Regions from separate parts of the Photobacterium atrarenae genome, predicted to be linked through region 1. Evidence: predicted binding sites of a transcription regulator. Region 1 holds the regulator's gene; the other holds the start of a gene.

Region 1 (5,102 bases):
AACGGCCATATTGTTCCGGCTTTGCTGGCGGGCAACACCGTGGTCTTCAAGCCGTCGGATCTGACGCCGAAAGTGGCGGAAGAAACCATGAAGCTGTGGCAACAGGCCGGCCTGCCGGATGGCGTGATCAACCTGGTCCAGGGCGCGCGTGCGACCGGTGAAGCCCTGGCGGGCTCACATGGCATTGACGGCCTGCTGTTTACCGGCAGTGCCAATACCGGCCATATCCTGCACCGTCAGTTTGCCGGTCAGCCGGGTAAAATGCTGGCGCTGGAAATGGGCGGCAACAACCCGATGGTGATCTCCAAAGATTATGGCGAGCTCGATGCCACTGTCTACACTATTATTCAGTCGGCCTTTATCAGTGCCGGTCAGCGTTGCACCTGTGCCCGTCGTCTGTACCTGCCGAAAGGCCCTGAAGGTGATGCTGTCTTGGCGCGTCTGGTTGAAGCGGCGTCTCAGCTCAACGTTGATGGCCCGTTTGCCGAACCGCAGCCGTTTATGGGCCCGCAGATCTCGGTTGCAGCTGCGGACAACATTATCCGTGCCCAGGCCAACCTGGTTGAGCTGGGTGGTGAGATGCTGCTGGAAGCCAAGCGTGGTCAGGGGGCGGTGGTGACACCGGGGATCATCGAAGTCAGCAAGATTGCTGAGCTGCCGGATGAAGAATACTTCGGTCCGCTGCTGCAGGTTGCACGCTATGACGATCTGGCGCAAGCGGTTGAGCTGGCCAATGACACGCGCTATGGCCTGTCAGCTGGTCTGGTCAGCACCCAGGACGATGAATGGCAGTACTTTATCGACCATATTCGTGCCGGGATTGTGAATCGCAACCGTCAGCTGACCGGGGCCAGCGGTGATGCGCCGTTCGGTGGTCCGGGCGCTTCCGGTAACCTGCGTCCGAGCGCGTACTATGCCGCCGATTACTGTGCGTACCCGATGGCCTCAATGGAAGGCGAGCACACCGAACTGCCGGCACAATTGTCGCCGGGGATCACTATGTAAGTCGCGCCGGCCGCGACACCGCGATTAGGTAAGGGGAACAAGTATCATGGAAAGGGTCGAGCAATTGTTTAACGCGCTGTGGCAGGATTATACCCAGCGCTTGTGTCCATCAGCCGCGCAGGTCCATGACCTGCTCGAGGAAGATGAACCCCTGCTCAACGATCATATCGCGCTGCGGACATTCAACCTGCCGCAGGTCGGTCTGGATCGTCTGGCGGCACCATTTATCGCCATTGGCTATAAGCCTTGCGGTAAGTACCACTTCGAAGCGAAAAAGCTGTATGCCGAGCACTTCGAGCACCCGAATCCGGCGGCGCCGAAGGTGTTTATCAGTGAGTTGCTGGTGGGTCAGTTCTCATCCTTGCTGCAGCAGACGGTACGTGATCTGGTGAACCAGGTGCCGGATGCGGCGCTGAAGGATCCGGCATTCCTCTACGGTGGCCGGTTGTGGGATCTCGATTATGCCACCTATGAGCTGTTGTCGGCGGAAAGTGAGTACGCCGGCTGGGTTGCGGCCCATGGCTTTGGTGCTAACCACTTTACCGTCAGCGTCAACCAGTTGGAGCAGTTTACTGAGGTACGCGAGGTGAATCACTTGCTGCGTCATAATGGTTTTGCGATCAATGAAGCGGGCGGTGAAGTGAAAGGCAGCCCGGCAGTGCTGCTGGAGCAGTCATCGACCATGGCCGATCGGGTACCGGTGAGCTTCCTGGATGGGATCCGTGAGATCCCGGGCGGCTTCTATGAGTTCGCCAAGCGCTATCCGACCGAAGATGGCGAGCTGTATCGCGGTTTTGTCGAAGCATCAGCCGATAAGATCTTCGAAAGTACAAATCAGTGATGGCGTGATCATCAGATATCCGGCGAAGCGCGAACCGTTTCGCTGAGCACTCAGCAGCCAGGGTAAGGTAACTACCCTGGCTGTTTTTTTCTAAGTGAGTAAAGTTGGTAATGGCTCGTGCTGGTTGTCGAGTGGTGGCACCCAGTCGCTTTCCTGATCCTGGTGGCGGCTTTCGGGATCTAGCGGCGGTTGTTGTTCCAGGTAATGGCGCGGGTCGCTAAAGCCGGTCATCTCGATGGTGGCGGGCAGTGCCTGCAAAACGGCTGGTGGTGTTGTGCTGGTGTTGGGGGCAAAACGCTCGATATCCATATCGTGACTTTCCGCTGCTTGTTGATGTGGTTGGTATCGTTCGCCAGTTGCTGCGTTGCTATCGGGCCGCAATGGCGGAGGATACTGATCCCATTGATATGCTCAATTTAGCAGCAAATATGCAGAGTGCAAGGGCGGAGAGGCGCCGGAAGTTAGGTCCAAATCACGGCGATGAAAAAAGCCGCACGGGGTGCGGCTTTTGAACGATTGAGCGGTCGGCGTTTAGCGAGTGCCGTAAACGACAATGGTTTTGCCGTGGGCTGAAATCAGGTTTTGTTCTTCCAGCATCTTCAGGATACGGCCGACGGTTTCACGTGAACAACCGACGATTTGACCAATTTCCTGACGCGTGATCTTAATCTGCATACCGTCCGGGTGGGTCATGGCATCTGGTTGCTTGGCCAGGTTCAGCAGGGTTTGGGCAATCCGACCGGTCACATCCAGGAAGGCCAGGTCACCGACTTTCTGGCTGGTGACTTGCAGGCGGCTCGCCATTTGCGCAGAAAGACGCATCAGGATATCCGGGTTGACCTGGATCAGCTGACGGAATTTCTTAAAGGAGATTTCAGCCACTTCACATGGGGTCTTGGCACGAACCCAGGCGGTACGCTCCTGGCCTTCTTCGAACAGGCCCAGCTCGCCAATGAAGTCGCCCTGGTTGAGGTAAGACAGGATCATCTCCTTGCCTTCTTCATCCTTGATCAATACGGCAACAGAACCCTTGACGATGTAGTAGAGTGTTTCTGCTTTCTCGCCGGCATGGATCAAAGTGCTCTTTGACGGGTATTTGTGGATGTGGCAATGGGAAAGAAACCACTCTAGCGTTGGATCTGTTTGAGGTTTACCTGGAACCATATTACTAACTTCCTCTGCGTTTGTTGCCCAGCAATGACATCCCTATAATTCGCGGCTGGGCATCACAATAACATTGTTCGCCGACTAGGATATGCCAGTCAGCCGCTGGGCTGCAAGCTCACGTGAATAATTAGTTGAGAGTTTATCTTTTTTCGCCGGGTTTTTCTTGATATTGATCTATCTGAAATTGGCATTTTGCCGTTGTAACTGTGCACATGATCACACACTTGTGAGATAGTGTCTGAAACCCCTGTCAGCAGTAAGGAGTAAGCAATGCAATCGCGAGTGAAATGGGTCGAAGAGATGACGTTTTTAGGTCAGTCCAACTCCGGCCACAGTGTGGTGATGGATGGCAATGGCGGGGCGACCGCACCGAGCCCGATGGAGCTGGTGCTGATGGCCGCCGGTGGCTGCAGCTCGGTTGATGTGGTGGACGGGCTAAAATCTGCCGGCCAGAAAATTACCGGCTGTGAAGCGCAAATTTCCTCCGAGCGCCGGGAGCAGGCACCGCGGATTTTTACCACGGCTAACCTGCATTTTGTGGTCACCGGTCACGACTTAGATGAAGCCCTGGTTGCCAAGACTGTAGCCGATTCGCTGGAGAAATACTGCTCGGTGTGCCTGATGCTGGGCGAAGGGGTGGAAATGACCCACTCCTGGGAAGTGGTTCCGGCCTAAACGGAGACGTGACGAGAAGGGCTGCCTTCTTGTCACGTCCCGGTGACAGGGCCGTCGTTGGCTTAGCCAATCTTCCCGGTTTCGATCAGCTGTTGGATCAGGGGCCGCATGATCAGCTCCATGGCGAAACTCATCTTGCCGCCCGGCACTACCAGGGTATTGTGGCGCGACATGAACGAGCCTTGGATCATTGCCAGCAGATACGGGAAATCGACATTTTTGATGCCGCGGAAACGGATCACCACAAAGCTCTCGTCCAGGCTGGGGATCGCCTTGGCGGTAAACGGGTTGGACGTGTCGACCGTCGGGACCCGCTGGAAGTTGATGTGGGTGCGGGAGAACTGCGGGGTGATGTAGTTGAGGTAATCATCCATCGAGCGGACCACCGACTCCATCACCGCTTCCCGGGAGTGGCCGCGGTCGCGGGTATCGCGGACAATTTTCTGGATCCATTCCAGGTTAACGATCGGCACCATGCCGATCAGCAAATCCACATGTTGGGCGACGTTGACATCGCCATCCACCACCCCACCGTGCAGCCCTTCATAGAACAACACATTGGTATTTTCCGGCAGATCCTGCCAGGGCGTGAAGGTGCCCGGCATCTGGTTATAGGGCACGGCTTCGTCAAAGGTGTGGAGATAGCGGCGAAATTTCCCGCTGCCGTCGTCGCCGTACTGGCGGAAAAAGTTCTCCAACTGGGCAAAGTCATTGGCCTGGGGACCAAAGTAACTGATGTGCCGGCCTTGTTCTTTTGCCTTGCGGATCTCGACGTCCATTTCCGGACGGGTGAAGCGGTGGAAGCTGTCGCCTTCCAGCCAGGCCGCATTGATGCCCATCATGTTGAACATTTTGCGAAAGGCTTCGGAAGTGGTCGACGTTCCGGCGCCCGAAGACCCCGTAACTGCAATAATTGGATGTTTTGCAGACATGACAAACCCTGTCGTTAACAATAACGGAAAGAGTTATTAACAGGCGAGCAGGGGGCAGGTCAAGCCGGATTGTCAAAATTGCAGGGGATCTGCCGCGATCGCGGAACGTTACGTACCCAGTTGGCGGCGAAGTTTGATATCGACCGTTTCATGCAGCTCGGAGAACACAATCACCGCTTCGCCGCTCTGCAGTTGCTGGCGCACGTGGCTGACCTTCTCGCGCATGCTGAGCTCCTGCTCACCGTAATCGGTGCCCTCACGCAGCACGAAGTGCTCAATCAGGTTGGTCAGGGTGTCCGGGTCGATCTCTTGCCAGGGAATAATCATGGTAAAACTCTACGCGCAATGTCAGATACTACGTCGATTATATTGACAATTTCATCGCTTGTAGAGTTCTCATCCCATGGTTTGAGCGCGACGGGTTCAGGTGCTGTGCCCAGTACGGGCTTCAAACCAGGCCGGGACGGTGTGTTCAAGCCAGA
Region 2 (5,102 bases), 390 kb from region 1:
GTAAAATGGCCGTGACCATATTGTCCAGGATCAGCGGTGTAAATGAGGCAGTCACTGTATTCATCCTTGTCGTCCCAGTTCAGTTACGTGCAAAGAACGGATCATTGCACCACATTGGTGCAACTAAGTGTAACCTGCCTGTCTGCAATCGTGCACGGAAAATTGTGCCGTGGCGTGTTATTTGGGCTCGGGTCCGGGCGGTGTTCGCTGGAGCATAGAGGCGCGATGCAAAAAGACAGTGATTGCTTGGGAAGATGCAATAACCTTGCCGTCTTTGACGGCCTGGACTTGAAGGCGGTGGCTGCCCCGATCGATATTGTGCAGCTGCCAGTGGAGGCTTGCCTCGGGGGCGGCGTAGGGCGCTCCATCGAGCAGCACTAGGATTTGCTCGTGCTCCGCCAGCGGGCGGTTGGTGGAGAGGGAGAGGATGACGGTTCCGCTGTTGTCGCGCAGGGTTTGCTGATCCGTGGGGGATACCAGCGCCAGGCTCAGCGGGGGCAACGCGGGAGGCTGCTGTTGTCGTGGGGCATGGGCCTCATCCGGCTCGCTCAGGGTGACTGTGGCAGGTGGAGCGAGCGCCACGGTTTCGGCGCCCTGGCGGGGCATATCCGAGAAATGGGTGATGCCGTGTTCATCCTGCCAGGTATAAATTGATGTGGCGGCCAAGCTGGTATGGATGGCGAGCAGAGAGAGGACCGTCATGATTTTCATACGGGCTCCGGGTGATTGTGCGGTGATACTGTGTTGGGTGGTGCGCCAAGCCTGGGGGATGTCGCGCAGAAGGGCAAGCGTAAAAAGGCCGGCGTGTGAAGCCGGCCTAAAGTGTGATGTGACGACGCTGGGTTGTTGCTTAAACTGAGTAGTACAGCTCGAACTCCAGCGGGTGGGTGGTCATGTTGATTTTCTCAACATCCTGAGATTTCAGAGCGATGTAAGAGTCGATGAAATCATCAGAGAAGACACCACCTGAAGTCAGGAACTCACGGTCTTCGTTCAGTGCCTGAAGTGCGCCCTGCAGGGATTCGGCAACGGTTGGAATTTCCGCAGCTTCTTCAGCCGGCAGGTCGTACAGATCTTTGTCCATCGCTTCACCCGGGTGGATCTTGTTCTTGATCCCGTCCAGGCCGGCCATCAGCATCGCGGCAAAGCACAGGTATGGGTTAGCTGCCGGATCACCGAAGCGAACTTCGATACGACGGGCTTTCGGGCTCGGTACCACTGGGATACGGATCGACGCCGAGCGGTTACGGGCAGAGTAAGCCAGCATGACCGGTGCTTCGAAACCCGGAACCAGACGCTTGTACGAGTTGGTTGATGGGTTGGCAAAGGCGTTGATGGCACGGGCGTGCTTGATGATCCCGCCGATGTAGTACAGCGCCATTTCAGACAGGCCGCCGTATTTGTCACCGGCAAACAGGTTCTGACCGTCTTTGGCCAGCGACTGGTGCACGTGCATCCCGGAGCCGTTATCGCCAACCAGTGGTTTTGGCATAAAGGTCGCGGTTTTGCCGAATGCGTGGGCAACGTTGTGGACGACGTACTTGTAGACCTGGATCTCGTCCGCTTTGGTGGTCAGGGTATTGAATCGGGTCGCGATCTCGTTCTGACCCGCGGTTGCCACTTCGTGGTGGTGGGCTTCAACCACCAGGCCCATCTCTTCCATGATCAGACACATGGCAGAGCGGATGTCTTGCGATGAATCAACCGGTGCAACCGGGAAGTAGCCGCCTTTGACGCCCGGGCGGTGACCTTTGTTCCCGCCTTCGATGTCGCTGCCGGTGTTCCAGGCTGCTTCGACATCATCGATCTTGAAGAATGAGCCCGACATGTCGGTGGCAAACTTCACGTCGTCAAACAGAAAGAACTCCGGCTCAGGACCGATCAGCACGGTATCGGCAATGCCGGTTGCGCGCATGTAGTCTTCGGCACGCTTGGCTATGGAGCGTGGGTCACGGTCGTAGCCCTGCATGGTTGCAGGCTCAAGGATGTCACAGCGGATGTTCAGCGTGGCATCTTCCGTAAATGGGTCCAATACCGCGCTTGATGCATCCGGCATCATCACCATGTCGGATTCGTTAATGCCTTTCCAGCCAGCCACCGAAGAGCCGTCGAACATCTTACCTTCTTCAAAGAAGTCAGCATCGATTTGGTGGGCAGGAATAGAGATATGTTGCTCTTTACCTTTGGTATCGGTAAAGCGTAGGTCAACAAACTTGACTTCGTTTTCCTGGATCAGCGCGAGTACGTTTTCAACTGACATCTTAAATAACCTCCGGTGTTAGATTGGGCAACTGGCCGCAATAAATAGGTCGTGAACCCGTTGTGTTCACTTACATAGAATAAAGCGAGAACCGTGCCAACTTTTTAAAGCCCCAAAATCGCCCATTTAGCATGATCGGGGGGCTTCGGAATCCATTCTCTGCACCATTATAGTGAATTACTGCACCAACATAGTGCAAGAAGGAAGTCTGGCACCGCTTTGGTGCGCGCCTCTACTATTAGCCTACGGCGCGGGGTTGTCAATGAGATGAAGCCGGCGTGACAGTGGTTTGTTCTGGAAATCAAGTGTTCAGCGGCAGGGAGGCGGTGGGCGGGTCCGGCTGGATCAAAATGCCGGTGATATAAATCACATAATAGGTGGGTTTTGACGTAAAATCTGTTAGATTATGAGCCGTTTTTTTAACCACGTGGCAACCTTCCGGTCGCTGCATGTTCTGAGTGAATGTAAAACACATGTCAAATCCACAGATCGATAAACTAAGAAATATCGCAATTATTGCGCACGTTGACCACGGCAAGACAACCCTGGTTGACAAACTGCTTCAGCAGTCTGGCACGTTAGAGTCTCGCGGTGAAGTTGAAGAACGCGTAATGGATTCCAACGACATCGAAAAAGAGCGTGGTATTACCATTCTGGCTAAGAACACAGCGATCAACTGGAACGATTACCGGATCAACATCGTTGATACTCCGGGACACGCCGACTTCGGTGGTGAGGTTGAGCGTATCATGTCGATGGTTGACTCGGTGCTGCTGATCGTTGACGCCGTTGACGGCCCAATGCCACAGACGCGTTTCGTAACCCAGAAAGCGTTTGCTCATGGCCTGAAGCCAATTGTGGTCATTAACAAGATTGACCGTCCGGGCGCGCGTCCTGATTGGGTGATGGATCAGGTGTTTGACCTGTTCGATAACCTGGGTGCGAGCGATGAGCAACTGGACTTCCAGGTAGTTTACGCTTCTGCACTGAACGGCTGGGCAACCCTGGAAGAAGGCGAAACCGGCGAGGACATGGAGCCGTTGTTCGAAGCGATAGTTGAGAACGTGGCTGCACCGGAGGTCGATGTTGACGGCTCTCTGCAAATGCAGATCTCCCAGCTGGACTACAGCTCTTACGTCGGCGTGATCGGTGTAGGCCGTGTGACCCGTGGTAGCGTGAAGCCAAACCAGCAGGTGACAGTGGTGGGTGCTGACGGCAAGACCCGTAACGGTAAAGTGGGTACGGTGCTGGGTTACCTGGGCCTGGAGCGCCATGAAGTTGAAGCGGCGACTGCGGGCGACATCATCGCCATCACCGGTCTGGGTGAGCTGAAAATCTCTGACACCATCTGTGACGTGAACGCGGTTGAAGCGCTGCCGGCGCTGTCGGTTGATGAGCCGACCGTGACCATGACCTTCCAGGTCAACACGTCCCCGTTTGCCGGTAAAGAAGGCAAGTACGTGACCTCACGCAACATCCTTGAGCGTCTGCAAAAAGAGCTGGTTCACAACGTGGCCCTGCGTGTGGAAGAGACCGATGACCCGGACAAGTTCCGTGTTTCCGGCCGTGGTGAACTGCACCTGTCGATCCTGATCGAAAACATGCGTCGTGAAGGCTTTGAGTTGGCAGTATCGCGTCCTGAAGTTATCATCAAAGAAGAAGACGGCCAGCTGATGGAACCGTATGAGACCGTGACCATCGATGTGATGGAAGAGCACCAGGGCGGGATCATGGAAAACATCGGTCTGCGTAAAGGTGAGCTGAAAGACATGTCTCCGGATGGCAAAGGCCGTGTCCGGATGGACTTTATGATGCCATCTCGCGGCCTGATCGGTTTCCAGACTGAGTTCATGACCCTGACGTCAGGTTCTGGTCTGATGTACCACACGTTTGATCACTACGGTCCGCACAAAGGCGGTGAGATTGGCCAGCGTATCAACGGTGTCCTGATTGCTAACGCAGCGGGTAAAGCGCTGACCAACGCCCTGTTTAACCTGCAGGAGCGTGGCCGTCTGTTCATCGGTCACGGTGTGGAAGTTTACGAAGGGATGGTGATCGGGATCCACAGCCGTGACAACGACCTGACGGTAAACGCCCTGAAAGGCAAGCAGCTGACCAACGTTCGTGCATCGGGCACTGATGATGCGCAGGTGCTGACGCCGCCAATCAAGTACACCCTGGAGCAGGCGCTGGAGTTCATCGATGACGATGAGCTGGTCGAAGTGACGCCGGAAAGCATTCGTATCCGTAAGAAACTGCTGACGGAAACGGATCGTAAACGTGCAAGCCGTGGCGCCAAGTAAAGAAAGCGCGCTGAAAGGGTAACCCTTTACAGAACGTTATGAAACTATCCCCTCATTGGTGCTACCATGAGGGGATAGTTGTATCTGGGCCCTGATCGGCGCTGTTTCATCGAGAGAGCGTAAACGTTATGCAACCGATTATTATCACGGGCGGTCCCGGTGCCGGGAAAACGGCGTTGCTGGAGGCCGTTGCGCGCAAAGGCTATCTGGTGTTTCCGGAAACCTCCCGTCAGTTGATCCGTGAGCAGCAGCAATGTGCCGCGGGGGTTTTGCCCTGGACCGATTTACCGGCCTTTGCCGGGCTCTGCCTGACGGCGATGAGCGAGCAACGACGACAGGCGGCGGAAGGCACTATGCCGGCGTTTGTCGATCGGGCGATTGGTGATATCTGTGCCTACCTGACCATCGGTGGCGAGCCGGTCCCGGCCAACTACCGTCAGGCGGCTCTCGGCTATTACCCGAGCGTGTTTTGCTGTCCGCCCCGGCGTGAGATTTATGTGCAGGATAACGAGCGGCCGCACAGCTTTGCCGAGGCTGAG

The links. The regulator CRP, encoded in region 1, controls carbon source genes, mostly activating them, when cyclic AMP is high. The targets are predictions, from matches to a motif close to TGTGANNNNNNTCACA.
Region 2: a site for CRP is predicted at 2,616-2,631, ahead of typA (translational GTPase TypA). Genes of this name have one in related genera too.

The regions. Positions count from the first base shown of each region.
Region 1 is NZ_CP101508.1:243,945-249,046, forward strand. Features, by position in the region: gene astD (succinylglutamate-semialdehyde dehydrogenase) at 1-1,005, shown strand, start outside; gene NNL38_RS01170 (DUF1338 domain-containing protein) at 1,052-1,846, shown strand; gene NNL38_RS01175 (hypothetical protein) at 1,937-2,155, opposite strand; gene crp (cAMP-activated global transcriptional regulator CRP) at 2,378-3,010, opposite strand; gene NNL38_RS01185 (OsmC family protein) at 3,284-3,688, shown strand; gene NNL38_RS01190 (phosphoribulokinase) at 3,751-4,620, opposite strand; gene NNL38_RS01195 (YheU family protein) at 4,729-4,947, opposite strand; gene NNL38_RS01200 (hydrolase) at 5,044-5,102, opposite strand, start outside.
Region 2 is NZ_CP101508.1:3,310,725-3,315,826, reverse strand. Features, by position in the region: gene glnL (nitrogen regulation protein NR(II)) at 1-55, opposite strand, end outside; gene NNL38_RS15435 (DUF4124 domain-containing protein) at 178-711, opposite strand; gene glnA (glutamate--ammonia ligase) at 851-2,260, opposite strand; gene typA (translational GTPase TypA) at 2,734-4,563, shown strand; gene NNL38_RS15420 (AAA family ATPase) at 4,692-5,102, shown strand, end outside.